One region of the Paraburkholderia sp. RL17-368-BIF-A genome, then DNA from elsewhere that is predicted to be linked to it. Evidence: riboswitches for the same ligand, from Rfam matches in the RefSeq annotation. Region 1 holds a riboswitch; each other region holds the start of a gene.
The links. A riboswitch is a leader RNA that binds a small molecule or an ion and turns the genes downstream of it on or off. The one in region 1 is predicted to bind cobalamin.

Region 1 (4,939 bases):
GAACGCGTTGCCCTTCTTGCCCTTCGCGACGAAGTACGCGACCACCGGCGCGGCCTTCAGGAGACGCAGTGCTTTGAGCGTGATGAGTTCGGGATCGCCCGGACCCACGCCGAGTCCGAAGAGACGCCCTGCACGTTGCGGCGCGGCGGTCATTCGACCTCCGTCGCCAGCGCGTTGACCGCGGCGGCGGCCATCGCGCTGCCGCCGCGGCGGCCATGCACGACGACATACGGCACGCCGCGGCTGTCGCCCGCGAGCATGGCTTTCGATTCGGCCGCGCCGACGAAGCCGACCGGAAAGCCGAGAATCAGCGCGGGTTTCGGCGCGCCGGCATCGAGCATGTCGAGCAGATGAAACAGCGCGGTCGGCGCATTGCCGATCACGACGACGCTGCCCGCAAGACGCGGACGCCACAATTCGAGCGCGGCGGCCGAGCGCGTGTTGCCGAGTTCGCGCGCGAGGTCGGGCACGTCTTCGTGCGTGAGCGTGCAGATCACGTCGTTGTTCGCGGGCAGGCGCGCGCGCGTGATGCCTTGCGCGACCATGCCGGCGTCGCAGAGAATCGGCGCACCTTGCGCGAGCGCGAGGCGCCCCTCCGTGCCGGCATTCGGCGAGAACGCGAGATCGCCGATCACGTCGACCATCCCGCACGCGTGGATCACGCGCACCGCGAGCTTTTCGAGGTCGGCGGGGATGCGCGACAGATCGGCTTCGGCGCGGATCGTCGCGAAGGATTGGCGATAGATCTCCTGACCGTCGCGAATGTAATCAAGCATCGGTATCACTCATTTGAGTCGGGCATTCTGGTCGTGCGTCCTGGGCGTGCGTCTGTCCGGCTTGGGCGAGTTGCGCGAGGGTGTCGGCGGCTTGTGCGATCGTCAGTCGGCGCGCGACGCATTCGCCGAAACCCGGCTGTGCGTCGCGCCGGTAAAGATCGTAGAGGCCGGGCGCCGCGGCAAGCAGCGTGAACGGCGCGCAATGCGCGGCGGCGCAGGAGCGCGGGCAGCCGCTCAGGTGCACGTCGACGCCCGCGGGCAGGCGCGCGGCGAGCGCGAGCGCGTCGGCTTTGGTATCCGCGAGACTTTTTGCACAGCCGGTGGAACCGGCGCACGCGATGAGGCGTGAAGCGGGGTCGTCCAGGTCGCACGCAAAGCCGAGCGTTTTTAGCGCGGTAAGCACGGCGGGCACGGCATGTGTGGCGATGTCGGGCAGCAGAACGCTTTGCCACGGCGTGATGCGTAGCGCGCCGTTCGCGTGTTGCCGCGCCAGCGAAGCGAGGCCATGCAGCGCGGTTGCGTCGATGCGGCCGAGCAGCGGTTGACCGCCGACGTGCCACGTTCCCGCGATACGCTGGGCGTGAGCGCCGACGCGCAGCGTGGCATCGGCGGGCGTGCTGCGCTGCCACTCGGCGAGCGCTGCGTCGCGTGCCAACGGGAAATCGACGTAGGTTTGCGCGTGTCGCAGGATTGCGTCGGCGGAATGTTCGGCGAGCAGGTGACGCATGCGGGTCGTGTCGGAGTCGGCGGCGAGATCGAGAAACGTATGCAGCAGCGCCCGCACCAGCGCCGGAACTTGCGACGGCAGCACGGCGGCGAGTGCGCCTGCATGAATCGTCGCCGAATTCGTCGCAGCAACCGGTGGACAACCGGCGAGGCCGAACACGAAGCGGATCTCGCCGGAACCACCCTGCGATGCCGCGAGCCACACGTCATGCGGATGATCGAGCCGCGCAAGACGCTCGCCGCCGTCGACGAGCAGCGCGAATTTCGGCGACAGCGCCGCGAAACGCGCGTCGCTTTGCAAGAGCGCGAGCAAAGTCGTGCAAAGCGGCCTTGTGTCGAAAAGCGCAGAACGGTCGCGCCCCGCGGCAGGGCTGATCATCACATTGCGGATGTCGTCGGCGGCTGAAGCGGTGAGGGCGGCGGCAGAGTTCGCATCGGCCTCGGCGGGAGCATCAGCACCAGCCTCCGCCAAAGGCCCAAGCCCCGCATCGACCAACGCCGCAATCAACGCCGCTTCCTCGCCGCCACGAACGCCGCGCAGTTGCAGATTCGCGCGGTTCGTCAACTCGATCACGCCCGCCGCGTGCCGCGTGCTCGCATCCGCGATCGCGTGGGCCTGAGCCGCGCTCAGCTCGCCGCCCGGCAGCTTGATCCGGCAGATGCCGCCGTCGCGCGCGGCGACGATCCGCGCGAGCCCCGGACACGCCGAGGGCCGCAGCGCGAAAGCCGCGTCAGGCAATACAGTGGAGGAGGGAGAAGCTCGATTCAAGACGGACACCGCGGTTAGCGTCGCGCGACGGCCCGAGCAAGCGATAAAGCGGCTTGGCTGCGGCATCGGTACACCCCGCCCGATGTTGGCTGGCACGAACAGTCTCGCCGGCAGGTCTCCTGGCTCGCAGGTCGTCGTCCGCCGCGGCCTTCCCGGTCGAACCAGTGGCGCTTAGCGCAGGCGGACTCGCTGCATACAGTTGCGGGGGCAGCCGCAGCGGCGATGGTTTCCCCGCTGTGTTCCCTCTTAGGCCCCGAAGGGCACCGGCGGCTGTATTATGCCTTTTTTCGGATAGCACAACGAGGCTGGACGCTTTGACCGGCGTGGCGCAGCGCATTGTTTTGAGAGACATCATGAGGAAGGATGCATGCCGGCGTGGCTGACGGTAGTGGGCATCGGCGACGACGGCTTCGCCGGTTTGGGACGGCCCGCGCGGCGTGCGTTGCTGGAGGCGTCGGCGATTTACGGCGGCGAGCGTCATCTGTCGATGCTGCCGGCGCGGCTTGCCGCGCGCCGCGCCGCGTGGCCGCGTCCGTTCGATCTCGCGCCGTTGCTCGCCGAGCGCGGCCGCTCCGTCTGCGTGCTGGCGAGCGGCGATCCGATGCTGTTCGGCGTCGGCGCGACGCTGGCCAGGCAGTTGCCGGCCGACGAGTTGCGCGTGCTGCCCGCACCTTCGTCGTTGTCGCTGGCCGCCGCCCGGCTTGGCTGGCCGTTGCAGGATGCGGCCGTCGTGTCGCTGGTCGGCCGGCCGCAGCCGACGCTGAACGCGCATCTGCATGACGGCGCGCGCGTGTTCGTGTTGAGCGCGGACGGCGGCACGCCCGCGGCGCTCGCTGCGCTGCTGAACGCGCGCGGCTTCGGCGCGACGCGCATGACCGTGCTCGAACATCTCGGCGGCGACGCGGAGCGGCGCATCGACGGCCGCGCGGATCAGTGGTCCGCGCGCGACGTTGCCGCGCTGAACCTGATCGCGCTCGAATGCCGCGCGACGGATGGCGCGCCGCGTCTGCCGCTCACTTGCGGCTTGCCCGACGACGCGTTTCGCCACGACGGCCAGTTGACCAAACGCGATGTGCGCGCGATCACGCTCGCGCGCCTCGCCCCGACGCCCGGCGAATTGCTGTGGGACGTGGGCGCGGGCAGCGGCTCGATTGGCATCGAATGGATGCGCGCGCATCCGGCTTGCCGCGCGATTGCCATTGAAGCGCACGCGGAGCGGCAGCGCTTTATCGAACACAATCGCGATGCGTTGGGCGTGCCGGGGCTGCAACTCGTCGCGGGCCGCGCGCCTGAAGCACTCGACGGGCTGCCGACGCCGGATGCGGTGTTCATCGGCGGCGGCGTGACGGTGCCGGGTGTACTCGACGCGTGCTGGGCGAGTCTGCGCGACGGCGGCCGGCTGGTCGCCAACGCGGTGACGTTGCAAGGCGAGGCGGCGCTTGCCGCATGGCGCGAACAGCATGGCGGCACGCTGACGCGCATCGCGCTTGCCGATGCACAACCGCTCGGCGGATTCGATACGTGGCGGCAGGCGCTGCCGATCACCTTGCTCGATGTGGTGAAGCCCTGCGGCGACGAGCGCGCCGCAAGCCGCCCACAGCCCGAACGCTCCGCCTGACCGCGATGCGCGACGAGACCCCCGAACAACCCGCGCCGCTGCGCAGCGGCTACACGACCGGCAGTTGCGCCACCGCGACGTCGCTGGCGGCGGCGCGTCTGCTGCTCGCGGGCGTGGTCAGCGACATCGCCGAAATCGTGTTGCCGAAGGGCCAGCATGTGCCGATGCCGCTCGTGTTCTGCCGCCTGACCGACGACGGCGCCGAGGCCGGCACGATCAAGGACGCCGGCGACGATCCCGACGTCACGCACGGCGCCGTGGTGTTCGCGCGCGTGCGCCTCGTCGCGGAAGCGGGCGTGGTGTTTCGCGCCGGACCGGGCGTGGGCACCGTCACGCGCGCCGGTCTGACGCTCGCGGTCGGCGAGCCGGCGATCAACCCCGTGCCGCGTCAGATGATGACCGCGCACCTCGCCGAACTCGCCGCCGAGCACGGCTATCGCGGCGGCTTCGAAGTGACGATCGGCGTCGAGGGCGGCGAAGCGCTCGCGCTCAAGACGATGAACCCGCGGCTCGGCATTCTCGGCGGGCTGTCGATTCTGGGCACGACCGGCATCGTGCGCCCGTTCTCGTGCTCGGCGTATATCGCGTCGATTCATCAAGGCATCGACGTCGCGCGCGCGAACGGCTATACGCATGTCGCCGCCTGCACCGGCAACGCCAGCGAAGACGCGATGCGCGCGCATTACGGCTTGCCCGACATCGCGTTGATCGAAATGGGCGATTTCGTCGGCGCGGTGCTCAAGCATATGAAGCGCGCGCCGGTCGAGCGGCTGAGCATTTGCGGCGGCTTCGGCAAGCTGAGCAAGCTCGCGGCGGGCCACCTCGATCTGCATAGCCGCAACTCGAGCATCGACCTTGAACGGCTCGCCGTATGGGCCGCCGAACACGGCGCCGACGACGCGTTGCAGGCCGCGATTCGCGCGGCCAACACGAGTCAGCAGGCCGTCGCGCTCGCGCATGCGCAACAGGTGCCGCTTGCCGACATCGTCTGTGAACATGCGCTTCGCGTGGCGCGCGAGATCGTGCCGCCGCAGGTGAGCGTCGAGACAT
Region 2 (4,939 bases), on a different contig from region 1:
TTCAGCGTTGACGTGAGCGCCGACGGGTCGCTCGCTTCCTGCTCATAAAAGAGCGTGATGTCGACCACGTCTTGCGGTACGTCGGCGCTCGCTTGCGCATTCAGCGACAGCACGCCGGCCGGTTGATAGGGCACGACGCTCTGCGCGCGCGCAACGGCGGGCGTGAGCGCGAGTGCAGCGGGCGCCGCGCAGACCAGCGCGAAAGCGAGTGCACGTGCGGTGTGTTTCGTCATTATTGGACTCCATGCTTGAACAGGGTTGCGCGCGACGAGGCGAGCGCGACGCAACGGCACGACGCTTGCCGAAGCCGTTTGCGAGTCCGTTAGGCGCTCGTAACCTGAGCTTGGTTCCCTAATTTAACCTTGCTTCAACGTTGCTGCAGCGTGGGCCGCGCGACGTCAAACGAGCCGCGTCGTGATGAAGCGCCACTCCGCTTCGGTCACTGGCGTGATCGACAGACGGTTGCCTCTCGCGAGCACGCGCATGTCCTTCAGTTCTTCATGCTCGCGCAAGGCGGCGAGCGGAATCAACGGAATCTTCTTCTTGAACACGACGTCGACGAGCAGCCAGCGCGGCGTTTCCTGCGACGACTTCGGGTCGTAATACGGGCTCTTGCTATCGAACTGCGTGGGGTCCGGATAGGCCGTGGACGCAACTTCAGCAAGCCCCGCGATGCCCGGCTCGGGGCAGCTCGAGTGATAGAACAGCACGCCGTCGCCGATCTGCATGCCATCGCGCATGAAGTTGCGAGCCTGATAGTTGCGCACGCCCGTCCACGGCAGCGTGCGGTGCGCGGCGTTGGCGAGATGGTCGATGCTTGCTTCGTCCGGTTCGGACTTCATTAGCCAGTAGCGCATGAATCGAATTGAACGTTAGGGGTTTGAAGAAGCACGGCGCCCAAACAAAAACGGCACCGGACGCAAGTCCGATGCCGTTCCAAATAAGGTCCCCGCCTTAGCCGCTAGGCCGGCATCCTGAACCGGGGGTTCAGAATTGGTCGCAGTTAGCAGCACTTCGGGTACATCAGACAGAGTGACGCGCACGCCCGTGCTACAAATTTCCGCAACCGTGCACATGGCATTGGTTCAAGGAATATATGACCTTGGCGAACCAGGCAGGGAAGCTAAACCGATGAAGCTAAACCGATGACACTCAAACGATTGACTCAAACGTTGGGGACCTGTTCGCCTCGCGCAGTTCGTGCATGCTTCACGAACCTTGCCTGCTTACTTTCCGTTTGAATCCGCAGCCGGTATCAGCACCGGCCGCACTGCTTGCAACATGCTACTTGCAACTTACTGCACGCTGTACTGCTCGATGACAGTACCCAGTTGCTCGTTCATTTGATGCATTGTACGCCGGATTTCTTCAGCGGGAAATGCTTCTCCGTGACGCACGCTTGTTTGCAGCTTAAGCAGTTCGGATGCCAGCGACAGCGCAGCCATGACTGCAATGCGATCCGTGCCGCGCACGTTGCTGTTATTGCGGATCTTCGACATTTCGGCGTCGACTCGCGCGACTGCTTCAAGCAGCGCGCCTTCCGTTTCCGGCGAGCAGGCGAGGCGATAGGGCACGCCGAGAATCGATACTTCGATCTGCTTGGTCGTCATGCATTTTCTCCGTGGCGAGTGGCGTCGCTCTCTGTTTCGACCTCGTGCGGAGCGGGCTCGAGCAGATCGAGCTGGTTGTCCGGCTCGTTGTGCGCACGCGCACGCGGCAATTTTTCGAGGATCGCGTTCAGGCGCACCTGCGCGTCGTCGATCTTGGCCGACAGCGCGTCGCGCTCCGCTTGCAGTGCGTCGCGTTCCTCGCGCAGCAGCGCAAGTTCCGTGCGCGTAGCTTCGGCTTCGGCGCGCGACTGCGCGAGTTGCTCTTCGAGCGCGAGGCGCGCTTCATTGTGGCGCTGGCTGATCGCGATCAGCTTGCCGATATTCTGTGAAAGTGTTTCGAGTTCGGTGAGCATGTGCTGCGTCCTCTAAAGACATCGCATTTTAGCGCGGAATGTCGCACGTTCCGACATTTGTCTCGTTTCGAGACGTAACAACCCCGCTTTTTGCAGCCTTTTTTCGACTGAAGAAGAGAAACTACGCGCGTGCCGGAGATCGCGTCGGACAATAGCTCGACCCTGTCCGAATGAATCGCTCTCGCGGCCCGCGTTCTTGACTGACTCAGAGGGCGCTCATACACTGGCCGCACTCTGGTGCCCGCGCGCATTTCATTGTGCGCGCAGTTAAACGGGAAGCAGGCCGCGCCGTTCTACCCGAACGCGCCAACCTGCGCTGCCCCCGCAACGGTAAGCGACCGCATTTCGCGTGCATTGCAGTTCGTCGCATTCGCTGCAGTTCATTGCTGCTCATCGCAGTTCAGTGCTGCGGTACGAATCGTATTTCGAACAGCAGTTCGCGCTTTTGCAGTTCGATCCCCATCGCGTGTTCCGGTTCAACTCGCGAGTGTGCCACTGCGCGTCACGCGTGGGAAGGCGGGATCGAAAGTCGTTAGCCCGGATACCGGCCAGAGGGAGGGGCGCGCGGCGCGAATTGTCAAAAGCGCACGCGCCTCGTTACGCGACGGCCTGCGGGGAAGCGGGCCGCGCACGCCATCCACGGGAAATCTCACTTCATGCTGTCCCCCATCGCCCGCGCGGTGCTGCTCGCTTTTGCCGGGCTGCCCCATCTCGCGCATGCGCAGGCCGCCGCGCCTGCAAACGCCGACGCTTTGTCCACCGCTTCGTCCACTGCATCGTCCACTGTTTTATCGCCCGTCGTGGTGACCGCCGAGCGCGGACCGCAAGCGCTTGCCGATACGATCCCGCAGACGTCGCTATTCGATCAGCAGGACCTGGCCGACACCACCGCAACGGATCTGCCCGGCCTGCTGCAACTCGCGCCCGGCGCGCAAATCTCGCGTACAGGCGGGCCCGGTTCGACGGCGAGCCTTTATTTGCGCGGCGCGTCGTCGACGCAATCGCTGATTCTCATCGACGGCGTGCGCGTCGATTCCGTGAGTCTCGGCACCGCGCAAATCGCGCAGGTTCCGCTCGATCAGATCGATCACGTCGAAGTCGTGAACGGCAACGTGTCCGCGTTATACGGCTCCGGTGCGATCGGCGGCGTGGTACAGGTGTTCACGAAAGACGGCGGCGCGCATCCGCCGCGTTTCAATTTCTCCCTGGGCTACGGCAGCTATCACACGCAGACGCAGCAGGTCGGCGCGAACGGCGCATTGGATAAAGACGGCCGCACGACCTTCAGCATTTCGCTCGCGCGCTCGAAAGACGACGGCTTTTCAGCGCTCAATCCAAGCGAGGCGCCCAACGCGAATCCGAACGCGAACGGCTATCTGAACGAGAGCATTTCGGCGTCGCTGCGCCACAAGTTCAACGACCAATGGGACGCGGGCGTCCGCTATCTGCAGTCGAACGGCAACAACAGCTACGACAACGCGTACGGCGCGCCGACCGATCTGAACAACCTCTACACGAAAGTGCGGCAGGTGTCCGCGTTCGCCAACGGCAAGCTGACCGACTGGTGGACCACGCACTTCATCGTGTCCGAAGGCGACGACCGCAGCGTGTCGAAGACCAACGGCCTCTACAACGGACGCTTCGATACCGACAACCGGCAATACACGTGGCAGAACGATTTCGCGCTGGCCGCGCAGCAAAAACTGCGCGTGGGCTACGAGCATCTCGATCAGAGCCTCGACTCCGATACGTTCGCCGCGCCCACGCGGCATGTCGATTCCGTCTTCGCGGGCTACACGGCGCGCTTCGGACGCAATCAGATCCAGGCCAACGTGCGGCGCGACCAGTACTCCGATTTCGGCGGAGCGAACAGTTACTATCTCGGCTATGGGTTCGACATCACGCCGCATTGGAAGCTGAGCGCAAGCTATTCGGATTCGTTTCGCGCGCCGAGCTTCGACGATCTGTACTATCCGCTAAGCGGCAATCCGTCGATTCAGCCCGAGCGCAGCCATTCGCTCGAAGCGGCGCTGCAGTACGCGTCGAATGCGTTGGGCGTGATGCGTTTGAGTGCTTTCCAGACGCGTTATTCGAATCTGATCGACTATCAGCAGGTCACGCCGGGCATCTATCTGGCGGAGAACGTGGGGCATGCAAAAGTGCAGGGGCTCGAGGGATCGTGGAGCGGACATGTGGGCAAGACCGATGTGCGCGCATCGGTCACGCTGCAAAATCCCGTCGATCTCGACAACGACGTGGACCTCGTGCGGCGCGCGCGGCGCTTCGCGTCCTTGACGGTGAACCGCAGCATCGCAGGGTGGCGCGTGGGCGGCGAGTGGGTCGTGAGCGGCCCGCGCGAGGACAGCAGCGGCAAGCTCGGCGGCTACGGCATCGTGAATCTGTCCGCGCGCTACAACATCACGAAAGCCTGGTACGTGGCCGCGCAAATCCAGAATCTGTTGAACAAGGACTATGAAACGGCCTACTCGTATAACTCGCCGGGGCGCGGTGCGTATGTCACGCTCGGCTGGCAGCAGCAGTGATGCGCGCGCCATGTTGAGAGCGCGCCGATGAGTCGTCATCCAGGTTCGTTGCCCGCCGCATTGCACGCGATGACCGCGAAGCGCGCCGCGGCAATCTGGCTCGTGCTCGCGCTCGCCGCGCTGGTCGTGCTGATGGCGTCGCTGGCGCTGGGCAGCGTCTCGCTCGCGCCCGCGCGCGTGATCGAGGCGCTGTCGCCGTTGCATGCGTCCGCGTCCGGCTCTGCAAGCGCCTCCGAGGATCTCGCCGGCGAGATCGTCCGCACGCTGCGCTTGCCGCGCGCATTAGCCGGTTTCGCGTGCGGCGCATTGCTCGCGATGGCCGGTGCGCTGCTGCAAGTGCTGTTGCGCAATCCGCTCGCGGAGCCGTACGTGTTGGGCGTATCGGGCGGGGCCGCGAGCTTCGCGCTGATCGCGATGATCGCCGGCAGCGCGT
Region 3 (4,939 bases), on a different contig from region 1:
ACGGTCGGGCAATTCGATTTCATCGCTTGCTGCGAGGTGGCCGCACCAGCGCAGCGTCGGCGGCAACGCTTCTTGCAGCATCTGCGCGTGACGCGCCGAGCCGACGCGGTTCGCGAGCACGCCATGAAACGGCGCGTGCGGCCTGAAATTCGCAAGCCCGAACGCGACCGCGCCGAAGGTCTGCGCCATCGCCTTCGCAGAAATGACGGCGAGCACGGGCACCCCGAAAGCGCTCGCGAGATCGGCGCTGCTCGGTGTGCCGTCGAAGAGACCCATCACGCCTTCGATCAGGATCAGATCGGCTTCGGCCGCGGCCTCGGCGAGCAGATTGCGGCACGCGTCCTGACCGACCATCCACAGATCGAGCGACAACACCGGCGCGCCGCTCGCGTGCGCGAGAATCATGGGATCGAGAAAGTCGGGCCCGGTCTTGAAGACACGCACGCGCCGCCCGAGCCGCCGATGGTAGCGCGCAAGACCCGCGGTGATCGTGGTCTTGCCCTGGCCCGACGCGGGCGCGCTGATGAAGAGCGCGGGGCAGGCGGACACGTTCAGAACTCCACGCCGCGCTGCGCTTTCACGCCTTGCTCGCGATACGGATGCTTGACGATGCGCATTTCGGTAACGAGGTCGGCGGCTTCGATCAGCGCGTCGGGCGCATGACGGCCTGTCACGACCACATGAAGCATCTCTGGACGCACGGCGATGACGGACAGCACTTCGTCGAGCGGCAGGTACTCGTACTTGAGCACGGTGTTCAGCTCGTCGAGGATCACCATCTGATAGTCGCCGCTTTCGATCATCCGGCGCGCTTCGTCCCAGCCCTTGCGCGCGGTCGCGATGTCGGCGTCGCGGTTCTGCGTGTTCCAGGTGTAGCCGTCGCCCATCGTGACGAAATCGCAATTCGCAATCGCGCCGAGAAAGTCGCGCTCCGACGTATGCAGCGCGCCCTTGATGAACTGCACGACGCCAAGACGCATGCCGTGGCCGAGCACGCGCACGGCCATGCCGAACGCAGCGGTCGTCTTGCCTTTGCCGGTGCCGGTGTTGACGATCAGCAGACCCTTTTCGACGGTCGCGTTGGCCTGTTTCTTTTCGTGGCCTTCGCGCCGGCGTTCGGTCATGCGTTGATGCGATTCGGGATCGGTCTTCATGGAAGGTCCTGGTCAGTGAAGGTGGCGCTGCGCGGCAGCGCGTGTTCGGTCGATGCAATCGCCACGGTGACGCCCGCGTGGACGGTTTTGCGAGCGACGAGATAGGGCGTGTGCGCAGCAGCGTGGATCGACGCGCCAAGCAACGCACACGGTTCGCAGACGCCGTCGACGCCGAGATGCTCGCGCGCCGCCGCCGACGGCTCGGCGACATGCAGCGCGGCAATCTGCTCGCGAGTGAAGAGTTGCAGCGGCAATTTGTGGCGCGCGCAGAACGCGAGCAAGCCGGGTTCTTGCGCTTTGGTTTCGATCGAGGCGACGGCCGCGATGTCTTCGAACGCATGCGAGCCGAGCGCTGCGCGCACAGCGTTTTCGATTTCTTCCGCCGACGTATGCAAGCGGCAACCGATGCCCACGCTAAGCGTTTTCATCGGTCATCCTTCGCCAGCGACGCGACGCCGCCGATCACCACGATCGCGGGCGAGCCGAGTCCCGCGCGCGCGACGGCATCGGCGAAATCACCGAGTGTGGCGAGCGCATGCCGCTGCTCGGGGCGCGTTGCGGATTCGATCGCGGCACACGGAGTCTGTGCCGACATGCCCGCTGCCAGCAACGCGCTGACGATGTCGTTTAGCCGCCGCATGCCCATATAGATGACGAGCGTCATGCGCGTGGCGGCGAGCGCGGCCCAATCCGGCTCGCTCGTGCCCGCGCCGTGGCCGGTCACGAACACCACGCCTTGCGCATGATCGCGGTGCGTGACCGGAATGCCGATGGCCGCCGGCGCCGCAATGCCGGCCGTGATGCCGCTGACGATTTCGACGTCGACGCCCGCCGCATGCAGCGCCTGTTGCTCTTCGCCGCCTCTGCCGAACACGAAGGGATCGCCGCCCTTCAAACGCGCGACGCTGCGCCCTTCGTTCAGATGCGCGAGCATTTGTTCGACGATGCCGTGTTGCGGCGTCGACGGATGACCGCCGCGCTTGCCGACATACACGATGCACGCATCGGCGCGCGCAAATTGCAGCACGTCGGGGTTCACCAGATCGTCGACGAGTATCACGTCGGCTTGCGCGAGCGCGCGGGTTGCCTTCAGCGTCATCAGTTCGACGTCGCCGGGGCCTGCGCCGATCAGCCATGCGCGTTTCATCGCGGCATGCGCCGCGTCGGCGCACATGCAATCGCGCAGCGTCGACATACACGCAATGTGATGGAAATTGAAGTCATTCGAAACTGTGCATTCGCGCACGACAGCAAACGCGGATTGCAGACCGCTTCCCTAAGTCGTGCTTGAGCGCCTTCACATCCGTCCCTCGCGGATTCCGGCGGCCGGCGGCGTGACGTTAACAACGCACGGCCGCCTCCGCGTCTGGCCGGTATCCGGGCTGGCGGCCTCACGCGCTTTGCCTTCCCGCCCACATTCGTTCGAATGTGCTGGACAGTGGCACTGAAAACGCATGTGCGGCGCAAAAAATAATCGCGCCGCCGGTCGCTTACCGTTGCGGGGACAGCACAGGTTGAGCGCAAGCGCGCTGCCTGTTTCCCGTTTAACTGCACACGCGAGCACATGTGCGGGCACCAGACGCGCGCATACGATAGCACACGGCAAGCCCGTCCGATAAGCGCGCCGGGCTTGCGTTTTCTTGACGGCGCAAGGCGCGCGGCCTACACTCGCACGCACTTCTGGTGCTCGTGTGCGCGCTCGTGCGCATGCAGTTAAACGGGAAACAGGGCGCCCGCCTCGCATGGATCGGGTCAACCTGTGCTGCCCCCGCAACGGTAAGCGAAAAGCGACGTCATGGCGGTTTGCATGGCGCCGCGGAGCCGGCTTCGATGTCCACGCGCAAGGCCGCGTCGGCATATCACCACTGGGCGAGAAATCACTCGTCCGGGAAGGGGAAGCGGCGCTTTCGCCAGCCCGGATACCGGCCGGAACACGAAGGGCGAACGCCGCGGGGAAGCGGCGCTGCGCTCATGACCTCATACCCGTATTCTGCGTTTCCCTGGTGTAGCGGCAAGGCCGTCGTGCGTTCCCGCGTTTTGCGATGCGACGTCATGCGCAAAGCGCGTGATTCGGCCGGCCAGCAGATGCAACTCTCACGGATGGACTCACCATGCAAGTTCAGATGCGCAAGATTCCCGTCACCATCGTCACGGGCTTTCTCGGCAGCGGCAAGACGACGTTGCTGCGGCACATTCTTCGGAACGCGGGCGGCAAGCGCATTGCGGTGATCGTCAACGAGTTCGGCGAGATCGGCATAGACGGTGAAATCCTCAAAGGTTGCGGCATTGGTTGCGATGAAAACGGCGTCGAGACCGAAGGCCAATTGTATGAACTGGCGAACGGTTGCCTGTGCTGCACGGTCCAGGAAGAGTTCTTTCCGGTGATGGAAAAACTCGTCGAGCGCCGTGAGCAGATCGACCATGTGCTGATCGAAACGTCGGGGCTCGCGTTGCCGAAGCCGCTCGTGCAGGCGTTCAACTGGCCGCAGATCAAGAACAGTTTCACGGTGGATGCGGTGATTACCGTCGTCGATGGACCCGCTGCGGCAAGCGGCCAATTCGCTGAAAATCCGCTTGCCGTCGACGCGCAACGCAAGGCCGATCCGAATCTCGACCACGAGTCGCCGCTGCACGAATTGTTCGAGGATCAATTGTCGGCTGCGGATCTGGTGATTCTGAACAAGACCGATCTGCTCGACGAAGCAGGCCAGAACGCGGTCGAAGCCGTGATTCGCGCCGAAATTCCGCCTCAGGTGAAGATCGTGCGCGCCCATAGGGGCGAGCTCGATCTGCACGCGTTGTTCGGGCTCGAAGCGGCGTCGGAGGAAACCATTCACTTGCGCCACGATCACCACGGTTCGGCCGACGACGCCGATCATCATCACGATGAGTTCGATTCGGTGGTCGTGAATGCAAAGGCGCAGTCGCGTGAAGCGGTGATCGCCGCGCTGCAAGGACTCGTGGGGAACAACACGATTTATCGCGTGAAGGGTTTCGCGGCGTTGCCGGGCGCGCCGATGCGGCTCGTCGTTCAAGGCGTGGGCCGGCGCTTCGATAGTTATTTCGATCGACGCTGGCAGCCAGGTGAACTGGAAGAACTAGGCGAAGGCGCCGAAAGCCGCTTCGTGCTGATCGGTGAAGACCTCGACCAGGCTGCGCTGCAACGCGCGTTCGACGCCGCGCTCGGCGTCGCAGCCGCTGTCGCCGCGCAACAGACGTAAGCCGGTATAGACACATGCATCTGCTGCGCACCACGCCGGGCGGTTTCGTCGACGATACGCAAGGCGTGATCCGCATCGATCAGCGGCCCGCGGACATCGTCATTCTGAGTTCCGCGGATACGACGCTGTCGTTGCTCGCGAGCGTGTTTCCCCGTCTCGGCGACGGCTTTCCGAGCGTGCGCCTCGCGAATGTCACGTATCTGCGGCAGCCTGCCTCCGTGGACTTTTACGTCGAAGACGTGTTGCAACATGCGCGCGTGGTCGTGGTCGATCATCTTGGCGGCGAGGCGTACTGGCCATACGGCATCGAGCAGGTGGTCGCGCTTGCGGAGCGCAAACAGCAGACGCTCGCGATGTTTTCCGGCGATCTCCAGGAAGATCCGAACCTGCTCGCACGCAGTACCGCCGATGCAGCGTTATGCCATCAACTGTGGCGCTATCTGCGCGAAGGCGGGCCGCAGAACGCCGAGGCGTTCCTGCGCTGCATCGCGCATCGCGCGCTTGGGTGGGGCCGCGAACCGGCGCCGCCGCGCGCGTTGCCAGCCGCGTCGCTCTACCATCCCG

Region 2: another riboswitch for cobalamin. It lies ahead of P0D87_RS16800 (TonB-dependent receptor domain-containing protein); the one in region 1 lies ahead of cobG (precorrin-3B synthase).
Region 3: another riboswitch for cobalamin. It lies ahead of cobA (uroporphyrinogen-III C-methyltransferase); the one in region 1 lies ahead of cobG (precorrin-3B synthase).

The regions. Positions count from the first base shown of each region.
Region 1 is NZ_JARESN010000002.1:480,782-485,720, forward strand. Features, by position in the region: gene P0D87_RS05200 (precorrin-2 C(20)-methyltransferase) at 1-153, opposite strand, end outside; gene P0D87_RS05205 (precorrin-8X methylmutase) at 150-776, opposite strand; gene cobG (precorrin-3B synthase) at 769-2,280, opposite strand; cobalamin riboswitch at 2,364-2,554, opposite strand; gene P0D87_RS05215 (bifunctional cobalt-precorrin-7 (C(5))-methyltransferase/cobalt-precorrin-6B (C(15))-methyltransferase) at 2,639-3,889, shown strand; gene P0D87_RS05220 (cobalt-precorrin-5B (C(1))-methyltransferase) at 3,895-4,939, shown strand, end outside.
Region 2 is NZ_JARESN010000008.1:262,819-267,757, reverse strand. Features, by position in the region: gene P0D87_RS16825 (SIMPL domain-containing protein) at 1-233, opposite strand, end outside; gene P0D87_RS16820 (EVE domain-containing protein) at 399-857, opposite strand; RNA gene ssrS (6S RNA) at 943-1,124, opposite strand; gene P0D87_RS16810 (cell division protein ZapA) at 1,296-1,610, opposite strand; gene P0D87_RS16805 (hypothetical protein) at 1,607-1,963, opposite strand; cobalamin riboswitch at 2,182-2,530, shown strand; gene P0D87_RS16800 (TonB-dependent receptor domain-containing protein) at 2,620-4,506, shown strand; gene P0D87_RS16795 (FecCD family ABC transporter permease) at 4,534-4,939, shown strand, end outside.
Region 3 is NZ_JARESN010000034.1:5,444-10,382, reverse strand. Features, by position in the region: gene P0D87_RS31410 (cobyrinic acid a,c-diamide synthase CobB) at 1-549, opposite strand, end outside; gene cobO (cob(I)yrinic acid a,c-diamide adenosyltransferase) at 552-1,154, opposite strand; gene P0D87_RS31400 (cobalamin biosynthesis protein) at 1,151-1,582, opposite strand; gene cobA (uroporphyrinogen-III C-methyltransferase) at 1,579-2,301, opposite strand; cobalamin riboswitch at 2,506-2,749, opposite strand; cobalamin riboswitch at 2,819-3,099, shown strand; gene cobW (cobalamin biosynthesis protein CobW) at 3,266-4,375, shown strand; gene cobN (cobaltochelatase subunit CobN) at 4,390-4,939, shown strand, end outside.